DNA from 3 places in the Brevibacillus ruminantium genome. Region 1 is predicted to be linked to each of the others. Evidence: riboswitches for the same ligand, from Rfam matches in the RefSeq annotation. Region 1 holds a riboswitch; each other region holds the start of a gene.
What was found. Region 1 has a riboswitch for S-adenosylmethionine ahead of metH (methionine synthase). Riboswitches for the same ligand answer to the same signal wherever they lie in the genome.

Region 1 (9,624 bases):
TCGCCGTTCAAAATCACTCTGATTCGGAAGAAACTGTAAAACGTTCGTTTTTATGCTGCGGCTTCTCGATTTCATCCAATACGGCAATAGCAAAGTCAGCATAGCTTACATAACTTTGCCCTTTTGTATTCACTAAAAGGTGATCTTTTCCTTTTTGGTAAGACCCGGTTCTCTTCCCTTGCGGATCGAAAAAGGCAGATGGGCTGACAAATGTCCAGTGGATGCCCGTAGATTGCTGCAAGTCCTCCAGGTTTTTTCCCTGGTTTTGGGCTGTCGCCAGATACTCTTTCGGAAAATCCGGCGTTTCCATGACACGAATTGTTTTCGCTTCGTCGACGAACAGACTTCCCGCCCCGCCAACGACGACCAGTCTTGTAGATGGTGCGCCTTTCAGTGCCTCGATCAAAACTCTGCCTGCTTCGACATGGAGTTGCTCGCTGCCTGGTGCTGCACCGAATGCATTTACCACCACGTCAAAAGCTTTCAGATCATCTGAAGTCAATTGAAAAACATCTTTCTCCAATACAGCCACCCTCGACTCTGTCAGCTTGGAAGCATTTCTCACGATAGCGGTAACCTCATGACCTCTTTCAATTGCTTCTTTCGCAATGAGACTCCCTGCTTTCCCTGTAGCTCCGATTACTCCGATTTTCATTATGATATCCTCCTGCCTTTTTAATTAGCGTAACCATTAAAAGATGATTGTTGCGGATAGGACTTTGCCATTGGCATGACCGTCTGCACGGAACGAAAGGAAGAATATTGGACAAAGCGTTGTAGCGTTGTAACTAACAACACTACAACTGTCTTAAAAAAAAATCAATTCGCACCGCTTTTTATTTTTTGTGTGAGCTGATTCACTACCTCGTCTACCGTGATAGCTGCCAGGAACTGCTCCATTACGTTTTGGGCGCGGCTAAAAATAAGCTGCAGAACCGCTTGTATGTTTGCCCCAACCGGACAATCGGGGTTTGGTTCCTCATGCATGTGGAAAAGCTGATCTTCCTCCACTACGTCAACCGCACGGAAGACTTCCAGCAAACTGATTTCATCCAAACCTTTCAACAAGTAAGCTCCGCCTGTTCCGGCGCGGACATTGACTAATCCCGCTTTTTTCAACTGTCCCAAAATCCTGCGAATCGTGACAGGATTTGTATTTACACTCCCTGCAATCCATTCAGAAGTTCCGTGAGCGTCCTTGGCGATTGCCAGCAGAGACAAGATGTGGACAGCAATGCTAAATCGACTGCTAATTTTCATTTTGATTCATCCTTCCGTTGTAATCAGTATAGCTACAACGGCACTTCCATGTCAACTGCATAAGATACACTTTTACTGACACAAGCCATGGACTTCCCTATCAAAAAAATAAGAGAACCCTTGCCTGGCACATGCCGATATGTTCGAGCGCCAAACAAGGGTTCCTTCTTGCATAATCCGCTGCCCGTCAGGCCTGGACGGATGCTTGCAGCAAGCTGCTCTTTTGTCTTGCGTAGTGGATCAGCTCTACACTCATCGCGTAATAGTTGAACGGTGTGATCAGATAGATGCCGTTAAAGACGGGGATAGCCACGTCTAGCAGCTCTTTTGCCATCTTGATCCCTTCCTGTCTGGCCGCCTCTCCTTGCACCTTGCGCATACGCTCCAGCGCTTCCTCCGAAAGCTTGATTCCCGGCACTTCGTTGTGCAGGAACTCGGCATTCCGCTGGCTTGTCAACGGCATGATGCCGATAAAGACAGGGATATTGATGTGCTTCGTCGATTCGTACACAAGCCGAATCGATTCGGCGTCATAGACAGGCTGCGTCATGATAAAATCAGCGCCAGCCTCCACCTTTTTCTCCAATCGCTTGATCGCCGCATCGATCTGGCGAACATTCGGATTAAAGGCAGCTCCAACAATAAACTGCGCCTTTTGCTTCAATGGGCGTCCCGAGAATGAAATGCCTTCATTCAGTTGCTTCACCATGCGGATCAGGTCAAATGAAGTGACATCAAAGACAGAACTGGCCCCAGGCAAGTCCCCAAATCGCGAAGGGTCCCCCGTGACTACCAGCACCTGATCGATCCCCAACGCATGCAAGCCCATCAAATGGGACTGCTGGCCAATCAGGTTGCGATCCCGACAGGCAATATGAATCAGCGGGTCCATACCGTACTGCCCTTTCATGATCGCTCCCAGCGCCATATTGCTCATTCGTACATTGGCCAGGGAGTTGTCTGCCAGTGTAATGGCATCAGCTCCGGCATGATGCAGTTCACAACAGCCATGGATGAATCCTTCTGTGTCCAGGTCTTTGGGTGGATCAAACTCGACGATAATCGTCGTCCCTGTCTTGACCCTCTCGACAATGCTCGGCTTCTGTCGCTCATGCACATGATAGGAAGACTGGGTGTGCCTCTCTTGAGCCGAACCTGTCGGATTTACCCTTGGGAGCGGCTCCAGTCCTTGCAGCGCCTGGGCGATCTCCCGCACATGCTCAGGTGTCGTTCCACAGCAACCGCCGATCAGCCGGATGCCCTGCTCACGCAAGCGGAGGGCGCTTTTTGCAAAATACTCTGGCGAGGATTTGTACGCGTACTCCCCGTCAGCCAGTCCAAGCCGCCCTGCATTGGGAAACGCCGACAAAATGGCACCCTCTGGCACTTGGGATTGTTCATAGGAGCGCAGGATTTCGGCCGGTCCCAAACGACAGTTTAACCCGATAATATCTGCCCCTGCTTCTTGGAGCTGGGAAAATGCCTCTGTCAAGGTAAAGCCGTCTCGCGTGCGGCCTACTTCCAAGGTCGCCAATTGGCAGATCAACGGCAAATCGGTCAAAGGCCGGATGATCTCGATGGCAAGCAGAAGCTCCTCTACGTCCAAAAAGGTTTCCAGAATCAGCCCGTCGACGCCGGCATGGAGCAGAGCGATCGCCTGTTCTTCAAACTGGTCTCGAAATTCGTCCAGCACTTTTTGCCTGACTCGTCCTGCCAGGATTGACCCGATGCTTCCGACGACAAACGCGTCATCCTTTGCTGCCTCACGAGCGATCGCGACGGCCGCCCGGTTGATCCGCGTTACTTTATGCTCCAGCCCGTAGCGGGAAAGCGCATCGCGATTTGCGCCGAACGTATTGGTTTCCAGCAAGCGCGCTCCGGCGTCGTAATACGCCTGATGCACGTCATGGACCAGACGGGGGCTGGAGAGACAGAGCTCCTCAAAGCTGACGCCCACCGGCACACCCATCCGGTAAAGCTGGGTGGCCATCGCCCCGTCCCCAACCAGCAGATGATCCTGCAAAAAAGCGCGCAACTCTTTCGTTTTGACTGACAAATCCATCCCTTCTCTCTTCATCGCTATTGCCTACATATCAAAAACGGAAGGTCCGGCGTTGAAATAACGTGCCTCCGGATGGGCGAAAACCATGGCCGTTACGGACGCTTCCGGTTCCATCATGAAGCCTTCCGTCAAATGAATGCCGATGTCTTCCGGCTTCAACAACCGGAATAACTGTCCCTGATCCTCCAAACTCGGGCATGCCGGGTAGCCAAAGGAAACACGAATGCCTTGATATCTGGCTCCAAACCTTTCCAGCATGGTCATTTCGGCTGGGTCCGGGAAGCCCCAGCTATCCCGCATTACGTGGTGGACACGCTCGGCAAACGCCTCTGCCAGCTCCAGGGCCAGCGCCTGCAAGACGTGAGAGCGGAGATAATCACCCTGAAGCTTCAAACGCTCGGACTGTTCGCGAATTCCGCTGCCTGCGGTGACGGCCAGAAAGCCGACGTAATCCATTTCACCGCTATCGACAGGGCGAAGAAAGTCAGACAAGCAGAGATGCGGCTCTTCCGGCTGGCGCGGAAATTGAAATCGCTCCAGGACGCGCGCATGATCACGCGGATCGTAGATCAGAATCTCGTCTCCGCTCGCTTGTGCCGGGAAGAATTGATAGATCCCATTTGCCGTGATCGAACCTTGCTGAACGGCTGCTGCCAGCAGCTCCTGCACCAGATCGTGCAGCTCCGTTACTTTTTCGTCTCCATTTTCCAACAGCTTTTCGACATTGCCGCGCACACCCAGATGCTTTCCGAGCAGCATCCGCAGGTTCAGATAGGGCTGTAGATGGCTGAGCGGGTAATTGCGCAAGACGTGACGCTCGCAATCAGGCGGCAGATGAATCGGTACCGTACGGCTTACCGCCGAACGCTTGGGTTTTGTAGACTTCTCCGCTTCCTGAACGGGCTGGGCAGTAGCAGCTACATCCACTGCCTGCTGCTGCTCAGCGATCAGTTGCTCTCGCTCTTCAGGATTTTGCAGGCGGTTAAACAGGTCCAGGCCGTCCATTGCATCCTTGGCATACAGGACGATCCCTTTGTACTCAGGAGCGATCCGGTTCGAGGTAAATTTACGCGTCAGCGCTGCGCCCCCCACCATCAGCGGTACATCAATCCCCGCCTCGCGCAAGTCCTGTGCTGTAATCACCATCTGCTGGGCGGATTTGACCAACAAGCCAGAGAGTCCGATTGCATCCGGCTTCTCTTCCCTGCAAGCCGCAATCAACTGCTCGGGCGGTACCTTGATCCCCAAATTGACGACTTCGTAGCCATTGTTTGAGAGAATGATCTCCACCAGGTTTTTCCCGATATCATGAACATCGCCTTTTACCGTGGCAAGCAGGATTTTCCCTTTTGCCGCCGATTCCGATTTTTCCATGAACGGCTCCAGGAACGAAACGGACGCTTTCATGACTTCCGCACTCTGCAGCACTTCCGCTACGATCAGCTGGTTGGTGTTAAACAGGCGGCCTACTTCTTCCATTCCTGTCATCAGCGGGCCGTTGATGATCTCCAGCGGAGCGTATTTATCCAAGGCCAGCTTGAGGTCGTCGACCAGTCCGTCTTTGGAGCCTTCCACCACATACCGTGCCAGTCTCTCTTCCAGCGGCAGAGACGCTACCTCCACGCCCGTTTCCTTTTTCTTCTGGCGGTAAAATTCGGTAAAGGCCGCCAGCGTTTCGTCAGTGGTATCAAACAGCAGTGCCTCGGCCAGCTTTTTCTCTTCGTCGGGAATCGAAGCGTAGCGTTCCAGCTTTTCTGTGTTCACGATGGCGTAGTCCAGACCCGCCAGCGTGGTGTGATAGATGAAGACCGCGTTGAGCACTTCACGTCCCGCTGCCGGAAGTCCAAAGGAAACGTTGCTGACCCCGAGAATGATCTTGCACTCCGGCATCGCTTCTTTGATCAAGCGAATCCCTTCGACTGTAGCCTTGGCTGAGCCAATGTACTGCTCATCGCCTGTCCCGACCGGGAAGACAAGCGGGTCAAAAATGATATCCCGCGGATTGACGCCAAACTGGTTGACCAGCAAATCATAGGAGCGCTCAGCCACTTCCAGCTTCCGTTCCGCCGTCACGGCCATGCCTGTCTCATCAATGGTACCCACAACAACAGCCGCACCGTATTGATGGATCAGGGGCACGACTTGCTCAAAGCGCTCCAGCCCATCCTCCAGGTTGATCGAGTTGAGAATCGCTTTTCCCTGTGAATATTTCAGTCCCAGCTCCATGACACGGGCATCCGTGGAGTCGATCATCAACGGAGCTTTCACTTTTTTCACAATATATTGAAGAAACTTTTCCATGTCGGCGTACTCATCGCGATCCGGGTCAGCCAGACAGATATCGATTACATGCGCTCCCCGCTTTACCTGGGCGCGTGCAATGTCCGAAGCTTCTTCGTAATGGCCGCCGGCGATCATCTCACGGAATTTTCGCGAACCAATGACATTGGTACGCTCCCCGACGAGCAGCGGACGATTGTCCTGTTCCACATAGACGACATCGATACCCGATACGGCGCTGAAAGCCTGCTCGTGCTTTTGACGCGGCTTTACGCCGCTAAGCGCCTCCGCCATGGCCCTGATATGATCAGGAGTCGTCCCGCAACAGCCTCCGGCGACATTTAGCCAGCCTTGCTCGGCAAAAGCCTTGATCTTCGCTGCCAATCCTTGCGGGGTCTCATGATAGTGGCCGTTTTCATCCGGAAGCCCTGCATTTGGGTAACAGCTCACGCCGCACTCAGCCATGCCAGAAAGCGTTCGGATATGATCGCGCATGAACTCCGGGCCAGTCGCGCAGTTAAGACCGATTGTGACCGGCTTCAGATGCTCCAGAGAGACGTAAAACGCCTCGATGTTTTGGCCAGCCAGCGTCGTTCCCATCGGCTCAATGGTACCGGAGAGCATCACAGGCACCTCCGTGCCGAGCTCGTCAAACGCTTTGCGAATCCCGATCCCGCCTGCTTTTACATTCAAGGTATCCTGGGAGGTTTCCAGAAGCAGCACATCTACTTCCCCGAGCAGCAGTCCCTTTGCCTGACGATAGTACGATTCCACCAGCTCATCGAAGGTGACGCCGCCTGTCAAGGAAAGTGTCTTGGTCGTTGGCCCCATCGCACCTGCTACAAAACGTGGCCACTCCGGCGTGGAAAAAGCATCCACTGCCTCGCGCGCAAGCCTGGCTGCAGCTATGTTGATTTCCAGATCTTTGTCCGCTACATCGTACTCGGCCAAGACTACGGATGTGGCGCCAAATGTATTTGTCTCGACGATATCGGCTCCCGCCTCAAGATACTTTTCATGGATGGAGCGGATGACATCGGGACGCGTCAGGTTCAACAGTTCATTACAGCCATCGTACTCGTCGCCTCCAAAATCCTCCGGGGTCAGCTCAGCTTGCTGCAGCATGGTCCCCATGGCGCCGTCCAGTATCAGAATTTTCCGGTAAAGTTGTTCACGAAAATTGGGTTTCATGGCAAACTCCTTTTCTGCAAGCAACGGATCTCAGAACAACAAAAAACCTCTCCTGTGTGCAGAAGAGGATTTGTCGGCGAAAAATGACACCATGACGCATCCTCTTATCTTTCAAAGCACACGGCTTTGCTGGAATTGGCACCTGAAAAATTCGGTTGCCGAGGCTTCATAGGGCCAGTCCCTCTGCCTCTCTGGATAAGAGATGTCGCTTTGCTATTCGATTCATTCCAGTTATTGCAAGGTTTGAAAGTTATCTTAACACCCCCCTTCCCTTTCGTCAATGCTGAAATTTGTCTGAAACTCTTGACAGCAGCGCCCATATTTGTTTCATCTAGTCATTCGCCCACACTCTTCTCCGCTCTTGTGTATAGACTAAAGCATATCGGAAAGGAGGAAAACAAACATGAGTACATCTTTTTGCGGAAGCGGCTTTTTCGGCGAGAGCTTTGCCTTGGTGCTCGTCCTGTTTATCCTGCTGGTCATCGTCGGGTGCAGCTGCGATAATTAAGGAGCCTACCTACGAAAGAAGCCTGGCTTACGCCGGGCTTCTTTTTTCAATTGCATTTATTCTTGTGTTCATTTAGCATATTCTGGAGGGTGAGTATGTACTCGTCCAGGGTTTGGCTTAAATCTACCACAGCCTCATTGGTCAGGCTTCCTGTTTCCCGAACCCTGTTTGCCAATTCCCTTCTCATTTTCTCTGTAATCTCTACCAACTCATCCATGCCCGTACCCTTTCTGATTCTCTGCTCCGTCTTTCCCTTTCTCGTCGGATGACTGGCCTCAGAGATTTTTTCTTTCGTGTGTCGGGGTATTCCTTTTCTTGAATGGGACGAAGGAACACCTTGAAGAGACTTGTATGGTGTAATCGACCTTCCCCCCCTTTTTGTTTTTACATAACTTTACATATTTAACTATAACTCTCTATTCTGAATTTTAAACTTTGCGGATTTCAGAATAATAAAGTTTTGTAAACCAAAATAAAAAAAGCACCTGATCAGGTGCTTTTTTAAGCGCGCTCCTATTTTCCGACCCCGTGTTCAAAAGGCACGATTCCGGTGTTTTTATCTGTTCCTACCTGACCGTTCGAAACGCCGCTAAACAATACAAGAAGGAGAAACATGGACATGGCAAATTTTTTAAACATTTCTCAAAACCTCCATCATGTTTTTATATTGTTTTTTCTGCTTATCTGAGGCGTAATGTCTGTGCGTTTCAAAGAGAGTGACACATGAGATAATCTCCTGGTGATTGTTTGTAACTCTGGCCAAACCCAAGCTTCTGAGGATATTGTCGACCCCGCTCGGATACTCTCCTTTGTGGATGAGGTAGATGGCCAGTTCATACCGAAACCGCAGATGACGGTCCATGTCAAGCGGATTCCGGTACTCGTCAAACTGGTGGATCTCGGAAGCAAACTGTTCCAATAGCGTCTCTACGGAAAAGCCGTGCTTGTTGGCCGAAGTCAGGATGGTGACCAACCCCGACAATAGTTCGTCCGGATGTTCCTGAAGGAAGGTGACATATTCAGCCAAAACCTCGACACGTCCCATCAGGATGTCTAAGGCAAAAGAGTTCGCCACTGCGTATTCTTTAAACTTTTGAACCTCAGCTTGTCCGATTTCATCCAAACCTTCAAACCACCCAAGATCCGCGTAACCATTTACGTATGTCTTCGCCTGTTCGTAGTGCCCCTGTTTCTGCAGTGCACTTGCTTTCAAAAGAAACCCTTGACCGAAATACACGACGAGATGCCTTTCTGTCTGTAATCCATCACCTCCTTTGTTACTTCTCTTTTTTCGCAGCAAATCCTGATAGATGGCGGTCGATAACTCCCTCAATTCATCTGAATATTTCTCAACCTCCTCCCATTTATGGAGGGTAAAGCATATATTGGCTAACTGGAGCAATGCATCCAATTGATGTTGTTCGGGCAATCGCTTGCGATATGGGTCAAACCGGATCACTGCCTTCCAGTTTTCCTCCGAATTGGTTCCGATTAAGGCCAGGAACAGACGATACAGAGCCATCACGTAACGCTCAGAATGACTGTCCTTTTCCGTATCAATCACATATTGAAAGAAGGGAGCAGATTCCTTTCGCATTCCGTTCTCAAACAAATGCTCCGCCACAGCGAGAAGAATGGTCACATTTTTGTGATTTTCCAGTATTTTTGGGACAACCGACTCGATACAGTCCTGACGTCCGACCTCGGCACATCTGACCAGGTATGGCACCACACGTGGCCGTGACACTTTTCCCTGTGTAAAACACTCTTCCTCGTACAATTCATAGAGCCATCCCGGACTTTTATTAAATACGGCGGCCATGGCATCAAGCTGACCGATCGTGATTGCACGGTGTGGATAACGGTTCAGCATATCGCTGAGATTTCCAGGATTGATACCAGTCAATTCACCGAGCTTGCTCAGCGTATAGCCGCGCGCCTTGATTTGCTGTTCGATTTCCGATCGCAGCGTTCGATGTATCGTATCTTGTATCCCCACTCGCATTCTCCTTTCTCTCTTAATTTACCATCATTTTACCTAACTTTACATTTTTTAGGTAGTGGATTTTGTATTTTTTTAGCGAAATGACTAAAAATTTTGCTATTATTCTGCAAGGAGCCCGCATTGTCAACCTGAGCCCCTTTTGCTATGATGGGGGCGAAGTCAAACAAAGGAGCGAAACGCTTTGGATCATTCTTTACATCCTCTGGACAAGCGTCAATTCCTCTCCGATTTGGAGACGGTAAAAGAATTGGAACAAACCGATTTCGAGACGTATTCAATCGTCAAGAATCGTGAAACGGGGCAGCATTATCTACGGTA
Region 2 (9,624 bases), 1.7 Mb from region 1:
CCACTTCATGCCGCTCCATTCCAGACGCGAAAGCAGCTCATGCATCCACTCCATCCGCTCCCGATAGGAACTGCGGATTTTCTCGATGTGCGCTTCCAAATCAAAGTTGGCCAGCAGCTGATGCAAGGCAATCTGGTCGATCGTACTGGACTGCAGGTCGATGGCCTGTTTTGCCTTGACCATCATCTGAATCACCTGACTGTCCCCGATTGCCCAGCCTGTGCGCAGTCCAGGAGCAACAATTTTGGAGAAGGTGCTGGTGTACACCACGGCAGACCCCTGCGGGTGTTGGTCAAGCGAGAAAATGCTGCGATACTGCGCTTCACCGTCAAACTGGATTTCGCCGTAGGGATCGTCTTCCAAAATCAAAATATTGTTTTCCCGGCATTGGCGCAAAAGGCCGAGACGTCTTTCCAGACTCCATACCTTGCCCGTCGGGTTGGCAAACGTTGGGATCACGTAAACCATCTTCGGACAGAATTGTGCGATTTTTCTGGCAAGATCGTCCATATCCATTCCCTCAGCGTCTCCATCCACCGGAATTGCACGGATGCCGCGGAACTGGAAGAGCTGTACAGCCGCGAGATAGGTCGGATTTTCTACCAGCACGACGTCGCCTTCGTCCAGGTAGACGCGACAGAGCAAGTCGACGGCCTGCTGGGAGCCGGTAGTGATCAGCATGTTTTCTACGCCAACGTTCATATGCTTTTGTTTCATGCGTGACGCGACCCATTCCCGGAGCGGAATATAGCCATCGGTCAAGCCGTATTGCAGGGATTTGGGTCCCAGATCAAGCGCCCGGTTAAATGCTTCCCGCATCTCTTGGATCGGAAAAGAATCCTCGGCAGGCAAGCCTCCGGCCAGTGACAGCACTTGATTTCCCTGCGTTAATTTCAAAATTTCACGCACAGCCGATGAGGTCAGTGCATTGGTCGATTGTGAGAATGAATACTCCATCCTATGTTCCCCCTTGATTGAGCTTATTCCTGTTTTATCACTGCGTCGAGGATAAGTCCAATCTCACAAAGCTATGGGTGGAATAGGTTTTGACTATGTCGAGCGAGGGTTCGGTCGAAATCGCCCGTAAGGGATCAGTTCCACAGGGATGTACAACAACTACAGAATGGCATATAACGAAGCCGCAAGCTTTTCATCGCTTGCGGCCCCTGCTTTACTCGGTTTTCTTTACCTAAACCATTCGGCTACGGTGATCATCTGTTCCACCGTCATGTCAGAAGTCATCATATAAGTGATTCCTTTGTCTTCCCAGAGAAGACCGTTAAAATGGGTTAAATCCGGATTGCGGTAGCTCGACCCGGGGGTGTGGAAGCTGATGCCCTCGCTGGTGCCTATTTTGACCGGTTTGATTGTTTTAGGCTGCATCACGGATTTCTTTCTCTCCTCCAGGCTTTCTTTGCTGATGACGATGCTCAAGAATGCGGCCGCGTTCCCTGGCGTTTCATTGAATATATCAACAGACGACGATTCTTTGCCCTTGGTATATCCGTAGCTCAGCGTGGCGCCCAGAGGCAAAAGCGTAGGGACTTTGAAGGAGGAGCCGAATTTTTGCTCAGCTTCTTCCCGAGTCAGCTCTTGGGTAGTCTCAGCCTGCCCCTTCACTTCCGGCCATTCGATCACAGCCGGGTCCCACACATCGACGGACTCGGCGATTTTTTTTAGTTCATCGGCAGAAAGTCCGCTGGCAAGCTCGTAAACAAGCCCTTTTTCTTCTTCCCATATGAATACGTTCATTTTGTCATATTTATCGGGCTGTTTTCCCATGTACGCTTTGCCTTTGGCAAAAGACACCTCCTTCAACTCTCCCCGTTCCTTTGCGGCTTCTCCCGGATGGATTCGCAGGAAGAACGGATTGCCCGCATTCCCGTGGTAAGAGATGACTACCTGGCTGGCTGAGCGCTTATAGGACAGTGTCGGATAATAGTTGCCCTCCGGCAGGTACTTTGGCACTTTGACAGAAAATCCTGCCTGTTTGGTTGCTTCGGCCGGGGTCAAGTCCATGATGAGATCGCCGGATTCCGGCGTAGATTGAGTGGCTGCAGCTTGGGCCAAAGCCAGGGCATCTCCTGTAAAAGTATTTCCCGCCAACAGAGTCGCTGTCGCCAGCAGAACCGTTTGAATTTGTTTCATCGCGATTCACTTCCCTTTCTCAATTTGTCGTTTCACCCCTTTACTACCGAAGCACTATCCATTCCCTTACACCTGCAAAAAAAAAAATTAAAAAAAGGAAATTATTATGTAACATAGATCGATAACCGACAGTAGTAGCAAATGAGTGACTACTTTCAGACTCATGGGAGGATCGGGAATGGAGGAAGACAAAGAGTGGGTCAGACAAGTCTTGTCCGGCGAGAAGCAGGCGTACGCCCACCTGATCAATAAATACAGGAACAAGGTCTTTTCCCTGCTGTATCGGATGACCGGCAATCCGCACGATGCCCAGGATCTGGCGCAGGAATGCTTCATCCGCGCTTACCGGTATTTGCACAGCTATGATGAGAACCGGAAATTTTCCTCCTGGCTGTACCGGATTGCCGTCAATGTCTATGTCGACACGCAGCGTTCGCTGCAAAAGAAGCAAGTCTCTCTCGTAGAAATCGAGGAGAATACGCTCTCGGACGGGAATAGTCCGGAAACGATGTATCTGCAGGAAGAACACGCCTCGGAATTGCATGAACTGATTGGCCAACTGCCGGAAAAGTACCGGGTTGTCCTACTGCTGCGCTACGTAGACGAGCTTAGCTATCAGGAGATCAGCGACATCCTGGAGATCCCCCTGCACCAAGTGCAAATCAGGCTGCACAGAGCCAAGCAGCGGTTGCGAAATTACTTCCAATCGGCAGAGAAAGGAGGCGGCTTGCATGAGGTGCTATGAGATCCGTCAAAAGCTGGAACGCTATGTGGAGAAAGAAACGAGCGTAAGTGAAAACATTGAGATTGAAACACACCTGCTGGACTGCGCCGCTTGCAGAGTCATGCGGGATAAGCTTGCGGCGGAAGCGATCGTCCTGAAACAGGCTGTGCCCTATTCTCCTTTAACAGATGATTTTACCGCCGGCATCATGAATCAATTGGAGCCTTACCCAGCCACAGAAAGCCCGGTCGAAATGGAAACCAATTCAGCGCCTTCGCGACACGCTTGCAGCAGGACTCCTGTACAAAGATCAAAGCGATGGGCTCGTATGACAGCAGCATCGATTGCCGCGCTGTTCGTGGCATTTTCGCTCGGCATGTTTGTCTCCCCTACCTTTGCCGCGTACATTTCAACGTTTGTCAGTAGAATCGGCGGAGAGCTGGGATTGAAAAAGGCAGCAGAGCAAGGCTTCAACACCCCGGTAAATATGGCAGCAACTGATCAGGGGGTGACTTTGCGCGTCAAGGAGATCATCGCAGATCCCACGCGGCTCGTCGCCACGTATGTCCTGGAGGATGAAACCGGACAGATTCTGCCTGACCTGTTTATCCCTCATTACAACGGTAACAATATTTACCTCACCGACAAGCAAGGGAACATCCTAAATAGCGGGCCACAAATCTTCAGACGCGGCGATCAATATGCGGATTTTCTGTTTTCATTGAACAACCCGCCAAATGAGCTAGTCCTGCATTTTGACATCAGTCATTTCGGAAGCAATGAACCGCGAAAAGCAGTATGGAAGCTGGATATACCCGTTAATATCCAAAAAAGCATGGCGGCGACGAAAAGTGTCCCGGTCAACGCGATCTATGAGTCTCCACAGGGTATTGTCTTTACCTTCGACAAGGTAGTCTACGCTCCCAGTGCCACCCGGATTGACCTGACGACCAGCTTTACGCCGGAGAAGAAGAAGCAACTGAGAGAAATGGCTGCGGCGCCGACTGGAAGAACGGACGCTGACAGCATACGGGAGTTCGGCACTCACCGCTTCTTTTACCATATCGTCGATCAAAGCGGAAACGTCGTCGCCAAGTCCGAATATGAGCCAAACGAAAAACAAGGCCGACGGATCTCCTTTACCCAGTCCCGCGATGTCCGGGGAATCGATCCTGACATAATAAATTGGCATGGCTCGTATGTGCCTGCTGATCAGCCGGAAGAACTGACATTCGTTCTGGATGGAGTGGAATTGCTCGAGCCAGCAGATTTTTCCATCTCCTACTCTCCTGATAGCCTCAAGCAGCAGCCTGTCTCAAAAACATACGGAGAGCTGGAAGAGACTTTCACGATCACCGACATGGCCAAAGGCATGGACCCAGAAACGCAGGAGCCCGTCTGGACGATCGAGCTGAAGGGCTTGGGTAAACTGGACAGCTTCCCCTACTGGAATCTGTATGACAAGAGCGGCAAGCGCTTCGACGTCCAGACCGATTTTGGCAAAACGCACATGAAGAATTCACCCGATGGGGTCGTGTTGGTCCAAACCCTCATTGTCAAAGGAATGCAGCAGCCTCCGCAAAAGCTTACGCTCGCTTTGCAAACCGTCAAAACGAGGTACATGGATTTGAACTGGCAAGTGCCGATCCCGCCTAATCCGTGAAGCTGGTCGTGGGCAGCACCTGCATTCCATCACGCCATCATAAAGGCCCGGAGCCATGAGCGCTCCGGGCCTTTTGCTGAGAAGCTATGCTGCGCGAGTTTTGCGATTTCCTCGGGATCATTGGGGAGCGGACAGTCTATGCTCCCGTGCAGGACGAAGACCGGAGCGGAGCCTGGAAACGGGCTTCTTGCCACCGCGGCCCCTCGGCAACGTGACCAAGTAACCTAGAGACCACTAGCACGCCTAGCGAACAAACAGCCCCAGCTTCTCAATCCGCCGCACTGCCTCTGCCAGCCGTTCTTCATTAGACAGAAGTGCTGCCCGCACATACCCCTCGCCCGTCGGTCCAAAGCCGACGCCGGGCGCGACGACCACGTGAGCTTTTTCCAGGAGCAAATCGGAGAACTCTACCGATGTAAACCCTTTTGGGACGGGCAGCCAGCTAAAAAACGACCCCTCTGAAGGCTTGGCCTGCCAGCCGATCCGGTGTAACTGGGAAAACAGGACGTCGCGGCGGCTTTGGTAAACGTTGACCAGATCGCGTACGCACTGCTGGGAGTCCGTCATCGCCTTGGCCGCTGCCATCTGGACCGCACCGAACATACTGACGAAGTAATGGTCCTGAATCAAATTAATCAGACGCACCAGCTCTTTGTTTCCGACCATCGCCCCGACGCGCCAGCCTGCCATGTTGTAAGTCTTGGACAAGGTGTAAAACTCAACCCCCACCTCTTTGGCACCCGGTACTTGCATGAAGCTGACCGGCTTTTTGCCGTCAAAGCTGATCGCACCGTACGCAAAGTCATGGCAGACGACGATCTCATGCTTGCGCGCGAAACGGATTGTCTCTTCGAAAAATTCCACAGGCGCATTCACCGCTGTGGGGTTGTTCGGGTAGTTCAGAAACATCAGCTTGGCTTTTTCCAGGTCTTCGGCTGGGAGCTTGCCGTAATCGGGGAGAAACGCGTTCTCTGCCCGAAGCGGCATCATCACCATGCGGCCGTCTGCTACGGCAACGCCAGACCAGTAATCCGGGTAGCCCGGATCGGGGACCAGGGCGACATCTCCCGGGTTGAGCAGCACCTGGCAAATCTCCACCAAACCGGTCTTGCTGCCGAACAGGATCGCTACCTCTTCCTCCGGGTCCAGCTCCACGCCGAATTCTTCGCGGTACCAGTGAGCGACAGCCTGCTTCAATTCAAGCCTGCCGCTAAATGGCGGGTATTTATGATGGACGGGACGAGCTGCCTGCACGCCCAGCTCTTCCACAATATGCGCAGGTGTCGGCAGATCGGGATTTCCTTGCCCGAGATTGATGATGTCATGTCCAGCCGCAATGGCCTTGTTTGTTTTGGCTACGAGCGTCGCAAAAAACTGCGTCGGCAGCCGGTCAATCATAGCAGAGGGTTGAATGCGCATTCGTTTTTTCTTTCCTTTCCTTTTTCGTATCGCAAACGCGAGTTAACGGAATGATTTTCTTGCTGTATCAGAAAGAAGCCCCGGAAGTTTATCCGTACCGATTCAGTGAAAAAGCCCCTTTTCCTGTACAGAAAAAGGGGCGGTAAAAGTCCGCGTTCTTATCTGTCAGGTAGGCTCCTGCTGGAATTGGCACAGCACCCGCGTTGGTATTCCATCGCGAATCCGCTGCCGGGCTTCATCGGGCCAGTCCCTCCGCCTCTCTGGATAAGGTTACAGAATTCGTATTCATTTGAATTGCTTTCATACTACTTGAGTGAATACTGAGGTGTCAAGAACCATACAAACCATCCTGCTCCCCATACTAAGGAGCGTGCAGGCTACCTTTCAATCATGTGTCAATGCTTTTGGACGGTAAGTGCCGCCGACAGCTCCGACCGCTTAATAAAGGAGGTGTACACCCCAAAACAGACCACTGCGAGCAAAGCAAAGGCCGCCATCGCATAAAACAATCCCTGTGCCTTCAGCACTTCAAAGGCCACGGCTCCCATAAGCGGTCCCACCATGCGTCCTGCCGAACCAACGCCGCCAACCAGCCCCTGAATCATGCCCTCTCTGCCGGGAGGCGACAACTCCGCAGCGATTGTCGGAACAGCCGGCCATACCAGCATTTCTCCCAGCGTTAGGACAAACATGGCTGCAAAAAAGCCAGCGTAAACAGTCGTCTGCGACAGGATCAGCATGGACAGCGAAAAGAGACAGCCGCCCAGCAGCATCTGCGCTTTCAAGGATTGGGCGACATGCTTGATCACCCAGGCGATTAACGGCTGTCCCAAAAGAATCAGGGCGCCGTTCAATGTCCACAGCAGGCTGTATTGTTTCAGCGAGATGCCCAGCGTCTGCATGTACGCAGACAGCACCGTTGTCCACTGCACGTAAATGATCCAGCAGACCAACAAGCCCATGGATAAAAAGCCGAGAGCCATCCAGGCTACAGACCGGGTGGCGTGGATGGCCGAATGGCTGTCCATGGTTGCCGGGCGATCCAGACTATCCAAGCCTTCCGCTGATTCTGGTGTTGGTCTCCGGTCTTTTACGGGACCATGCTCGATATCCGCGGCACGGCTCAACATGAGAAACAGACCAAGCACAGCCACCTGAAGCGCGGCATTGCCAAAAAACGTCCAGGCAAATGAGATGCTTGCCAAGATTCCGGCAGCTCCTGCACCAATCGCGCCTCCGATATTGAGGGCGACATAGACCATGTTTAAACCCTTGCGGCCGCCCTCCGGCCACAACAGGCCAATCAGGGCGTTCAGCACAGGAAACATGATGCCGGAGAAAAATCCGTTCAAAGGAAGCAAGACGGTATAAACCGAGAAGTCTGTGGTGAACCCAAGTCCGATCGCCACTGCTACGGCTCCCACCGTGGCAGCGCATAAGGTCAGGAGTTTTCCCCAGCGGTCAAAAAGAAAGCCGCCAACCACACTGCCCACAAGATATGCCCCCTGGTTCAGCATAAGCACGCCGCCCGCCACTGCAAGCGACTTTCCCAGGACATCGTGGATGTAGATGGTGACCAACGGCCAGATACAGGCCATGCCTGTAGAATGGATAACGGCAGCAATGGCCAACAGCCGAATGCTGCGCGGATAGGAATTCCATAATCGGTTCATCTCGGGTTAGGCCTCGCTCCGATAGAAATCTCCGCTTTTCCCGCCGGTCTTTCGCTCCAGATAAGTAGGCCCGATGACCATGCCTTTATCCATCGCTTTGCACATATCATAGACGGTGAGTGCGGCAGCAGAGGCTGCGGTCAATGCTTCCATCTCTACGCCGGTTTTCCCGGTCGTTTTGACGGTCGCCTCAATTCCCAGCGTCATCTCGTCTTCATAGGAAAAACGGATATCGATTCCGGTGAGCGGAAGCGGATGACACATCGGGATGATCTCCCAGGTTTTTTTGGCGGCCATCACTCCAGCCACCTGCGCGACTGCCAGTACATCTCCCTTGGCGATCTGTCCCTCGCGAATGCGCTCCAGGGTTTCCGGCTTCATCGTAATTTTGCTGACAGCCAGCGCCTCGCGTTTGGTATTATCCTTGTCGGACACATCCACCATTTGGGCGCGCTGCTGTTCGTTGAAATGGGTCAATTGGTCGCTCATCTCTTTTGATTTTCCTTTCTGTTTGCGGGGTATCCGCTCAAGCTGCGATGCCCTGCTGTCTTTTCTGCGGGCTGCTACTTTAACCTTACCTGCGACACTGGCAGAAATCAATCGCCAATCTGCTGAAAAGAACACACCGGCATTTGGCAGTTCCCTGCAATTATGATATCTTCACAGGTAGAGAGATTCACTTTTTTCTTCATTTATTATCGTTTGGGAAACGAGGAGTGTCAGATGCAAATTTCCGTACTGTTATTTGCGGGTTTGGCCGAGCGGGCAGGCACGCGGAGCATTTCGCTTACCCTGCCAGAGGGAGCCACCGTCCAGGACCTCCTGCTGGCTGTATCCACGCAGTATCCCGCCTTGTCTTCGCTTCTGGGAAGCTGTTTCATCTCTGTAAATCAGGAGTACGCAACACCCGATAAACCGATCCAGGCTGGTGACGAAATCGCGATTCTTCCCCCAGTCAGCGGCGGCCAAGATCCTCGCTTCGCCATCACGACTGAGCCCCTGCGGGTGGACGCATTGATGAAGCTGGTTTCCAATCCTCGGGCCGGTGCCATTCTCTCCTTTGTCGGAACCGTCCGGGAATTTACGCAAGGGCAGCGGACCGTCTCTCTCGCTTATGAAGCGTATGAGCCGATGGCCGTGGAAAAAATGAAACAGATTGCCGCTGAAATCGAGGAGCGTTGGCCCGAAGCGCAGGTGGCGATGCATCATCGCATCGGTCAGCTTGACATCGAAGAAATCGCGGTGATTGCCGTAGTGGCCACCCCTCATCGAAAAGCGGCTTTTGAAGCGGGCGAGTATGCTATCGAAAGACTGAAGCAGATCGTCCCTATCTGGAAAAAGGAAATCTGGGAAGACGGCAGCGAGTGGAAGGGCCACCAGCAAGGGCCGTGGAATCCAACTGCGTTCCCGGATGACGGAGAAAGGAGCTAACCTCTTTGCAAACCCGCTATTCCCGTCAAATCCTGTTTGCCCCGATCGGCCGCGCGGGACAGGAGAAGCTCGCGCAAAGCCGCGTCGCTATCGTCGGCATGGGAGCGCTGGGCACCGTTTCGGCCAACCATATGGTTCGTGCCGGTGTCGGTTTCGTGCGGATCATTGACCGTGACTTCGTCGAGCCGAGCAACCTGCAGCGTCAGATGCTCTACGATGAAGAAGACGCCCGCCAGCATTTGCCCAAGGCCATCGCGGCCCATGCCAAGCTGACGCGGATCAATTCCGAGGTCCAGATCGAGCCTGTCGTAGCCGATCTGACCGCCCGCAACGCCGAGTCCCTGCTCGCTGATGTCGATCTCGTGCTGGATGCGACTGACAACTTTCAAGTCCGCTATCTGGTCAATGATGTTTGCGTCAAGCACGGGATTCCCTGGGTCTACGGCGGCGCCGTCAGCGCGACCGGAACCTTTACGGCGATCCGGCCCGGCGTCACCCCTTGTCTGCGCTGCCTGTTCCCGGAAGCGCCCAATCCCGGTGAAATGGCCACGTGTGACACGGCTGGC
Region 3 (9,624 bases), 2.2 Mb from region 1:
GAGGTCCCATCGTCAGCCATATTTGAATCAGGCCAAGCAGCGCCAGCTTCCAGAAGTTCACCTTTGGGCCGATGTACTGTTTCATCAGCAAGATGAGAATCATCTCGGAAAAACCTGAACCGGCATAGATCATCCCTCGAAGCACAGGAGCCCAGCCAAATTCCATAAAGGGCTTGAGGTAGGTGTAATCCTTGTACTGAAAATTGGTCGTCATGACAAAGAAACCGAGAATGACAACGACAGGCAGTAGAAAAACAGAAAGGATGGAGATCGAGCGTATGCCAAAAAGGCAATTGACGAGGCATACACAACCAAAGACAACGGCCAAAACGATCATCGGAATACGCGGAGCAAAGGTGAGATTTACCCAGGTGATGGTGTCTTTCATCGTGATGACGGCAATGGCGAATAGATAGACAGACAGCAAGACAATCAAAAAGTTCGTGATGCCTGCTCCGTAGCGCCTTTTGATCCACGAAAGCAAGGGCTCTTTCCCCGTTTTGCGAAAAATGTAAGCGATGATCCCGATCAAGAGGAAGTACAGCGGGGCGGCGCAGATGATCGAAATCCATGCATCGCGCCTTGCTGCTTCCAGCATATGCGGGATAATGATGACGTGATTGACCAGGCCATTGGACAGCATGAGGATAAATACCACTTGTATAAAAGAAATGCCATTTTGCATTGGGTTTCCCGCCAGACTTTTCCTGATTTCCTTTTCAGTATGTCCAGCCCTCATGAGAGTATGCGGGCCACAAATCTATCGGGCAGTCATGTATAATTTGCGGGCAACGCTCTCAATCTAACGGGAAAATACCACGAAAATCCAAGGCAGGAAATCGATGAGAAACCTTCTCGAATGGCTCAAACAAAAAAAAACCACTCCCCGTTCTCCGCTGGCAGCACCCCTGTCTGGATCAGCAGGGCGCGGCATCAGCAGCAATCTGTTGGAGAACATCCAGGAGATTCAGCGGCTTTTTTCCCTTGCCCCTGATCTGATCATTCGCTACCTGGACAACGCCAAAACAAATGAGCGGGCTGTATTGGTCTATTTGAGCGGCTTGGTAGACAAAAACGCCATCGATAACAATATCATTGCACCGCTACTGAGGAGGGGGCACACAAAAACAAAAGAGAGCAGGCTTGATCAAGTCATCACGGTCGGCAGCATCGAAGTGATCACAGATTGGGGACGTGTGGAACGGGCCGTTTTGCTGGGCAACAGTCTGGTTTTCATGGAAGGCAAACAGGAAGCTTATGAAATCAAAGCCACAGGCTGGCCGCAGCGGGCCATCGAAGACCCGCAAACCGAGGCTTCGCTTCTGGGAGCCCATCAAGGCTTTGTAGAAACCAGTGAGCAAAACATTGCCATGATCCGCCGCTATATCCCCAATCGCACGTTGAAAATCAGAGAGATGCACATTGGGGAGAGGGGGATCTGTAAGGTATCCGTCATCTATCTGGAGGATGTCGTCTATTCTGACGTTCTGAATGAATTGATCAAGCGCATCCAACAGGTCGACGTCGATGCGATCTTAAACACGGGTGAATTGCAGGAGATGATCGAGGACAGCCGGTATTCCCCGTTTCCGTTGCTCATCACCACGGAACGTCCGGATACGACCGCGTCTCATATTTTGCAGGGCAGAATCGCGGTGGTCGTGGACCGTTCACCCAAAGTGCTAGTTGGGCCTGCAAGCTTTTCCACCTTCTTCCAAAATGTGGATGATTACAACATTCGCTGGCCGATTGCAACCTTCTTCCGGGTCTTGCGATTTTCCGCCTTTTTGATCGCGACGTTTCTGCCGGCGCTGTATATTGCGCTCATCTCCTTTAACTATGAGATCGTGCCTCTCGACTTACTGATCTCTATTGGTGAATCGAGAGAACGCGTACCCTTTCCTCCGCTCTTGGAAGCGATGCTGATGGAAATTACGCTCGAAATGCTGCGCGAGGCGGGGGTCCGGCTGCCAGCTCCGATTGGCCAGACAGTGGGCATCGTCGGTGGTATCGTCATTGGTCAAGCTGCGGTGCAAGCAGGGATCGTCAGCAACATCATGGTCATCGTTGTTGCCTTTACGGCGATCGCTTCGTTTATCATCCCGAATTACAATATGGCCTCAGCCATTCGTCTGGTTCGCTTTCTGATGATGGTGCTTGCCGCCATGTTTGGAATCGTGGGGATTGTGATCGGCTTGATGTGCTTGGTTGGACATTTTCTTACCCTGGAATCTTTGGGTGTTCCCTATGGGACTCCTTTGGCACCTGTTCGATTCTCTGATTGGAAGGATCTCTTTGTCCGCCTGCCGCTGCGGGGGATGGACAAAAGGCCAGTCAGCACCAGAGCCGTCCAGTTAAGAAAACAGGATCATAAGCCGTCGGGGGAAGCGGAATCATGAATCCATACGCTCCCAGGCAAATAAGTGTGCTGCAATACATCTTTTTCATCCATGGAGCACAGGTCGGATTCTCTGTTTTGACACTTCCCCGTGAATTGGCCGAAATCGCCGGAACGGATGGTTGGATATCGATCATTCTGGGGTGGCTGCTCGCGGTTTTGGTTAGTCTGATCACCATCCAAACGATGAAAAGGTATCCCAATTCGACGATCCTGGATCTCCTGCCCCATTTATTCGGCAAATGGGGCGGGAAACTCATCACCGTGGTCACCTTACTCTATTTTTTCTTCGCGACGACAACGATTTTGCTGAGTATCGTTTCCCTTTTGAAGCTGTGGCTGCTGTCGCAAACTCCATACTATTTGATCATGTTCCTGATTTTGGTTCCGGTTCTGTTTATCGTCGGCAAAGGGGTAAAGACATTGGCCCGTTATGCGGAATTGATTTTTTACCTCAGCTTATGGGTTCCGATCGTTTTGATTCTATCGATCAAGGAAATGCACTTTCTCTATCTGCTGCCCGTGTGGAAAGCGGGACTTCAACCGGTTCTGAAGGCTGTACCGACTACCATTATTGCTTTCCTCGGATTTGAGATCGCTTTTTTTCTTTATCCCTATCTGCGGAAAAAACAATTTGCTTCCGTTGGTATCGTGATTGCCAATACTTTGTCCATGGGCGTTTTCTTGTTTGGCACGCTCGCAGCCTACGTCACGTTTAGCCCGGACGAGATCACCCATTTGGACTTCCCTGTCCTCAGCATGTGGAAAGTCATTGAATACCGCTTTTTGGAGCGTCTGGATCTTGTATTTCTCGCCTTCTATCTGTTTATCATCTCGACGTCCTGGATGCCGTACATGTACTTTTCCGTCTTCTCACTTGGAAAACTGTGGAGACAATCATATGAGCGCGGGTATCTGATCGCTTTGATGCTGCTTTTAACCGCTGGAACGTATCTGTACACGCCCTCGTTTACGGATGTACAAAAGCTTCGTTTCGGTTGGAACTGGGCTGGAATGGTGTTTGGATATGCGGTTCCCGTCTTCCTGTGGGCCTATACCCGGTTGTTTGACTACGTCAGTCAAAGGAGGATACCATGACGCGCCGTTTGTCTATCTTCGCACTGACTGTTTGGCTGGCAATTTTGCCGGGCTGTTCGGATCGGATCAATCTCGAGGATATTACCTTGACTCTGATGACCGGGATTGATCTAAACGAAAAAAATGAACTGCTTTTCTACATCGTTAGCCCGGTCTTTAACAAAATCGCCAAAAGGAAAGTGGAGGAGTTTGGGGTTCGAGCAGACAGCGTAAAACAAGCGAGGGCAAGGATGGATACCCTGGTATCAGCTTTGACGGTTGAGGGGAAAACCCAAGTTTTGGCCCTTGGCAAGAGGCTGGTAGAACATCCCGACTGGTTCATTCTTCTCGACACCATCTATCGGGACGCCAGAGTGACGGTTAATTCGCGCATCGTAGTGGTAGATGGGCCTTTACATGACGTTTTTCACTTTAATCCGCCTGACAAGCCCATCATTCCCATCCATCTGACCAAACTGCTGGATACAGCCAATCGCCGCAATTATACCGTCAGGACGACAGCCAGCGAATTACGCAGCATGATGGCGGACAAAGGGATAACCCCGTCTGTGTCCGAATTCAAGAAATTGCATGCTGGCGTTGAAGTGATGGGCACCTCTCTTCTGGATAAGCACGGAAAGTACGCCACCAGGCTGCTTCCCAAAGATACGGTTCTGCTGCAGACCCTGACGCATGGAAAAAAAGGAGAAACTATTATCACCATACAGGTTCCTGATCATCTCAATCCGAACCGGCTCATCAAACCAAAGCTCACCTTTTTTGCCAAGGATATCTCCAGAAAGATTAAAACCGGCTATCAGAATGGCCAATTTGAATTCGATGTGAAGATCAAAATGAATATCTCTATCTCTGAGCGGCTGTTTGCGTTTGATGTAACCAAACAGCGCAAGGAACTAGAGAAGCTGGTGAAGGAGGAACTGGCCAAAAGATATACAAAGCTGATTCATCAATGGCAGAAGCTTCAACTTGATCCGGTTGGCTTTGGACAATACGCGAGAGCCTATCAGTACAAAGAATGGAAAAAGGTAGAGGACGATTGGCCCAAAGCCTTTTCGCAGGCGAAGGTGAAGGTTACCCCAATCATTTTCATCAAAGGGAACGGAATCATCGATTAAGCAAACATGCCCCCTCTTCCGGCAAAAAGGTTTGCGGAGAAGAGAGGGCATGTGCTCATTTTCTTAATAGATCGCTTCCCAGCCTGCAGGGGTTACAAACAGGCGGATCGCTTTGATCTTGCGGTCATCCATCAGGGTGAAGTAGTGGCGGTAGTTCGGAGGAACGGAGATCAGATCGCCCGGCTCCAGCTCGGCGTCAAAGTAACGGCCGTCTTTGCCCTTGATAGCAAAAATACCGTGACCGTCCACGCAGAAGCGGCACTCGTCGTCTGTGTGATGATGCTCCCCTTTGAATTTTACCAGCAATTCGTCCAGGTTTGGCGTCTTGTCGGACAGCACGATGATGTCGGCTGTCAGATAACCGCGGCGTTGGCTGATGGCGTCAATTTCCGGTTTGAAAGCATCCAGAATTTGTTGCTTTTCTTCATCGGTCGGGCTGTAGTTGTTGCGGAGCTGCTCATCCAGACGATCTACACCCCAGCGTTCGTAAATGATCCCCTGTGTTTCCAAAAAGGAGATCACATCTTCTCCCGTCAGATACTCGTTGTTGTCGTGAAAACGTACTTTTGCCATGCGAATACCTCCCTTATGATGGTTGTTTATGGTGTAACCACAGCGGCTTGGCGAAGCTGCAGCCAGCGCGCGTGATATTCAAACAGAAATTCAAAGGCTTCGAGATGACGTTTGGCTGCAAAATCGCTGTCGCCCCAAGCGTAGATGCCGTGATTGCGAATCAGCACACCGGGGATTTCCGGCGTAATCACCTTGTCAATGGCTGAGGCGAGCGTAGGAATATCGGCAAAATTCTCGACAATCGGAACAGTGATGCGAGCATTTTCTTCCCAGATGCCCAGTCCCTTGATCAACTCCTGACCCTGAATGGAGAAGGCGCGCTGACTGAAGTATAGCTCGGAAATCAGGTTGTTCCATACGGTATGAACATGGAAGCAGGCCTGTGCCTTGGGAATGATACGGTAGACGACGGCGTGAATCATCGTTTCGGCTGAAGGCTTGAGCGAGGTAGGCTCCACCGGTTTGGAATCTCCGTCTACGACCAGGTAGTCCTCCGGGGACAGCTTGGTTTTATCTTTGCCGCTCGCTGTTACGGCGAAGTGAAGCGGGTCATCGCTCAATTTGATCGAGAGATTGCCGCTGGTTCCGGGAAACCAGTCCCGGCGGGCAAATGTCAGCTTGGCTTCGTCCAGGCGGCGGAAAGCATCCAAGCGTTGTTCCAATGTTGTGCTCATGTTGATAGAACCTCCTGTTGGTGTTTCAACTCCTGCAAAATAGCGATGACATCATGAAACGTGGAGAACGGCCGGTAGGGAAGTCCCAGCTCCTCGCTTTTTTGTTCCAGCAGCGAACGCGCGATGACAAAGTCAGCAATTTTGGCACCGGCCAGGTCGGTAATGGAGTCACCGATCACAATGCGGTAGTAGTGCTCAGGATCGTAGCGGCGGATAATCGTTGTCTTGCACATGCCGCAGCGATTCTGGCATTGCTCGTCACAGCTATGCGGCCAGGTAATGGTGATCCGCGGTCCGCTGAAATCACTGCCGTTGCAATAAATCGGTACATCAAGCTCATACGGCGCGAGGATCGGCTCGACGAAAAAGTCGATGCCGCCGCTGGTGATTAACAGCTCGATGCCCTGCTCCCGACAAAAATGGACGAACTCGGCAAAGCCGGGACGAATCGTTGCTTCCGCGACGATAAAGTCGATGATCTCTTGTTTCAACTCGGAGGGGAGCAGTTGAAACAACGCTCCGACTCCCTCCTGGATCGAGACTTTTTGGGTGAGAATCTGTTCGATCAGCTCTTCTCTCTCAGGTGGTGCATAACGGCGCATGATCGCCACGATATTGTCTTTTTCCGTAATCGTCCCATCAAAATCGCAGAACAACACGAGTTGTTTACTCATTACTTCGCCCCCCATTTTGCAAGAGCTTGTGCCAGCTCGGTGGAAGCGGCTGCGGCTTCCTCCAATGTTTGGCCGGCGACGACCGCATCAATGGCGGCGACAAATGCACGCGCACCGGCGGTGGCACCTCCAGGATGTCCGTGAATCCCGCCACCGGCGTTGACGACCTGGTTCAATCCGAAGTCTTCGTACAACTGGGGAACAAGCCCTGGGTGTATACCAGCCGATGGTACGGGGAAGGATTGGCGCAGTGATCCAAATGGCTGGATCAAATGCTGGGACAGTTGAAGTGCTTCGTCTTTGTTCAGCGCCACATTGCCATAGGGGGACGGGAAGAGCACCAGGTCCGCCCCGGCGACTCTCATAAGCTTGCCCAGCAATAGCGGCGTCGCGATTCCGTAATCGGGCGAGGGGTAAAATGCGCCTGCCAACGCGGGATGCGCCATGATTGGCACCTGGATGTCCGGATCTGCGGCAAGACGGTGAAGCGCGTCGTAGCCAAAAGCGAGCACGTTGAACAGCAGGCAGTCCGCTCCTGCGTCAACAGCGCGCTTGGCACGTTCATTCAGGTCGTGAATTGGACCGGTGAGATTGGCTGCGTACAGAACAGCTTTGCCTGTTTCCGCCTCCGTTTCCCGGGCAATTTGTTTAAAGGCACGAATGCGCTCCAGAAAAGGTGCGCGGTCGTCTGCAAAAAAAATCTCGTCATCCTTGACCAGATCGACCCCGCCGAGTGCCTGGGCGCGAAACTGTGTTTTCAAATCGTCAAACGGCAATCCCAGGCAGGACTTGAAAATGCTCATCAGCAGGGGGCGATCGTGAATGCCAAGTCGCTCACGCAGACCGCTGATGCCGTATTTTGGTCCGGGAAAAGAAGAGAGAAGCGAGTCCGGGAAATCGATATCGACCAGCTTGATTTTGCCGTCCATGGATAATTTGCCGAAGATGCCGGTCAACAAGGAAGGAATATCTGCCGTAAAGTTACGGAGCGGGTAGCTGACGGTAATCAGACCGCGGCTCTCGCCATTTTCTGCAGTCTCCAGCACCTGGGAGCTGACTGCTTCTCCCAGATAGGGCTTCAGTTCTTCCTGTTTGGCTGCGGGCAGATCAGTCCAACTGCCGACGGTCATGCCGACAGCGATGGCTTCCGCCTTTTTTTGCAGGTCTTTGGCCTGCGTCAGATAGGTAACGAGGATGCGCGGCTCACTCATTGAGAAACCCTCCTTTTCTTCACTGCATTACTGACTACCATGTGGAGAACACGTAAAAAGCCTCCCCTTCGCGAGGGGAGGCGTTCGTTCGGTAACGTTTTCGTCTCCTCTCATCTCTCGGTTCAGAGTCGAAACAACCCGACGTTTATCGCGGAGTACGACTCTCACCGTTGGAATTAGCACCGTTTCGCCTGCCAAAATGGAAAGCGCCGGTTGCCGGGCATCATAGGGCCAGTCCCTCAGCCAGCTCACGATAAGAGTGATATGTGTTTTTATGTGATTAGTCTAGCGATATCCCTAATCATAAGACGTTCGTAATCTTCAGTCAACCCTGCAATTGGTCGGGCAGAGATGAGGAGGCGAGCAGGATAGACTCTTTCTCAGTAGCCAGAATCGCGAGGCAAGACAGTTACCTTAGCCGGCAGAAGAATTCAGAAGAAAAAATGGGAAGGACACCTGAAACTTTTTGCAGAATCGAGCGTGGTATCAGGAGAAAGGGTGTGAAGGAATGAGAAAGGCAGGGGTGGAGGAGGTGTACCGCCTGCATGTCAACGATATTTACCGCTATCTCCGCAAACTGACCGGTGATGCCGGTCTCGCGGAGGATTTGACGCAGGAAACCTTTTTCCGCGCCTTTCAGCACCTGGATACCTATCGGGGAGAAAAGGTTCGCCCCTGGCTGTTCAAGGTTGCGTACCACGCATTTATCGATTGGCATCGCAAGCAAAAGCGAAAGCCGGAATACTTGACCGATGCATTTCCCGATCAGGCAGATCAGAGGGCAGCGAGTCCGGAGGCTGCGGTCGTTCTTCAAGAGACATTTGCCTCTGTGCAGGATGCGCTGGATGCGCTGCCGGAAAAACAGCGGCAGTCGCTGCTTCTCTATGCCGGGAAGCTAAGCTATGCGGAAATTTCGGATGTCCTCGGGATCGATGTAGCGGATGTGAAGCGGTCCCTCTATCGGGGACGTGTGAAGATGCGAAAATGGTGGAGGGATAATCAGGATGACAGATGCGGACAGGATGAATAGGGAGCGGGAAGAGATGCTCTTGGCGTATCTGCGCGGCGAGCTGAGCGCGCAGGAAGAAGCAGAGCTGCGGCAGCGCCTAGCCGATGATCCGGAGTATGCCGAGAGATTGGAAGAGCTACTGCTCGGAGAGGAAGAACCCTTGGAAAAAGGAAGTGACAAATCCTTGTTGGAGAGCTTGCCTGAAGACAAGCAGCGCGCGATCATCCGCCGGGGGAAGTGGAAAAGCAGGCTCTCAAATGCAGCCTATACGGTGGGAATTTCTCTGTTGATCGGGATTGCGGCATGGCTCGTGAATTTCTGGATTGGCCGCTCCCTCTACGATGAGACCTATCGTGTCTCCAAAGATTTGGTCAACTTTACCCAGCCGGGAATTGAAGTGGGGAGCAGTGGTGCGCAGGTCGGTCTTTTGTACGGCAAAATTCAAATGGAAATGCGGGAGCGGATCGGAGGAGATAGGCAGCGGGTGGGGAGCTTTGAAACGACCAATGTGCTCTACAAGGTTTCAGCCCGGCCTGTCTGGAATAACGGCTTCCGCGAGAAACACTTATTCTTTCTCTTCCCGCTGGAAAACACTCCTTCGCAGGATCACTCATATCGGCGTGATCCGGCGTGGTCTACCCTCGAAAAATTGCCGGAGGGTACCGTATCACAGCTGGCGATCTCTTTTGACCATTTGATGAGCCTAAGAGAGCTTTATCAATTCCTGGCGCCTTATGACCTGGATCTGACCTGGCTGGCAGTAGATACCGGACAGGAACGCAAACATGAAATGGCAAAAGAAGGCGTTGTTTTACTGTCTGCGGGTGAGATTTGGGGATATCCGGAAAATGGTCTTGACTTCGGGGAAGTTC

Region 2: linked by a shared signal. The riboswitch ahead of NDK47_RS07740 (pyridoxal phosphate-dependent aminotransferase) and the one ahead of metH (methionine synthase) in region 1 are both predicted to bind S-adenosylmethionine.
Region 3: linked by a shared signal. The riboswitch ahead of NDK47_RS05355 (2,3-diketo-5-methylthiopentyl-1-phosphate enolase) and the one ahead of metH (methionine synthase) in region 1 are both predicted to bind S-adenosylmethionine.

What each region holds. Positions count from the first base shown of each region.
Region 1 covers NZ_CP098755.1:3,311,137-3,320,760, forward strand. Annotated here, with positions in the region: gene NDK47_RS16415 (NAD(P)-dependent oxidoreductase) at 14-655, opposite strand; gene NDK47_RS16420 (Rrf2 family transcriptional regulator) at 820-1,260, opposite strand; gene NDK47_RS16425 (bifunctional homocysteine S-methyltransferase/methylenetetrahydrofolate reductase) at 1,448-3,322, opposite strand; gene metH (methionine synthase) at 3,347-6,793, opposite strand; SAM riboswitch class I at 6,895-6,995, opposite strand; gene NDK47_RS16435 (YjcZ family sporulation protein) at 7,197-7,301, shown strand; gene NDK47_RS16440 (aspartyl-phosphate phosphatase Spo0E family protein) at 7,348-7,518, opposite strand; gene NDK47_RS27660 (hypothetical protein) at 7,815-7,940, opposite strand; gene NDK47_RS16445 (helix-turn-helix domain-containing protein) at 7,933-9,306, opposite strand; gene NDK47_RS16450 (hypothetical protein) at 9,488-9,624, shown strand, end outside.
Region 2 covers NZ_CP098755.1:1,604,750-1,614,373, reverse strand. Annotated here, with positions in the region: gene NDK47_RS07760 (aminotransferase-like domain-containing protein) at 1-957, opposite strand, end outside; gene NDK47_RS07755 (DUF4367 domain-containing protein) at 1,186-2,148, opposite strand; gene NDK47_RS07750 (RNA polymerase sigma factor) at 2,327-2,893, shown strand; gene NDK47_RS07745 (DUF4179 domain-containing protein) at 2,880-4,535, shown strand; gene NDK47_RS07740 (pyridoxal phosphate-dependent aminotransferase) at 4,779-5,954, opposite strand; SAM riboswitch class I at 6,110-6,225, opposite strand; gene NDK47_RS07735 (MFS transporter) at 6,350-7,627, opposite strand; gene moaC (cyclic pyranopterin monophosphate synthase MoaC) at 7,634-8,116, opposite strand; gene moaD (molybdopterin converting factor subunit 1) at 8,351-9,058, shown strand; gene NDK47_RS07720 (ThiF family adenylyltransferase) at 9,064-9,624, shown strand, end outside.
Region 3 covers NZ_CP098755.1:1,098,946-1,108,569, forward strand. Annotated here, with positions in the region: gene NDK47_RS05320 (GerAB/ArcD/ProY family transporter) at 1-685, opposite strand, end outside; gene NDK47_RS05325 (spore germination protein) at 843-2,399, shown strand; gene NDK47_RS05330 (GerAB/ArcD/ProY family transporter) at 2,396-3,496, shown strand; gene NDK47_RS05335 (Ger(x)C family spore germination protein) at 3,493-4,611, shown strand; gene NDK47_RS05340 (1,2-dihydroxy-3-keto-5-methylthiopentene dioxygenase) at 4,675-5,184, opposite strand; gene NDK47_RS05345 (methylthioribulose 1-phosphate dehydratase) at 5,211-5,858, opposite strand; gene NDK47_RS05350 (2-hydroxy-3-keto-5-methylthiopentenyl-1-phosphate phosphatase) at 5,855-6,532, opposite strand; gene NDK47_RS05355 (2,3-diketo-5-methylthiopentyl-1-phosphate enolase) at 6,532-7,743, opposite strand; SAM riboswitch class I at 7,905-8,003, opposite strand; gene NDK47_RS05360 (sigma-70 family RNA polymerase sigma factor) at 8,252-8,773, shown strand; gene NDK47_RS05365 (anti-sigma factor) at 8,748-9,624, shown strand, end outside.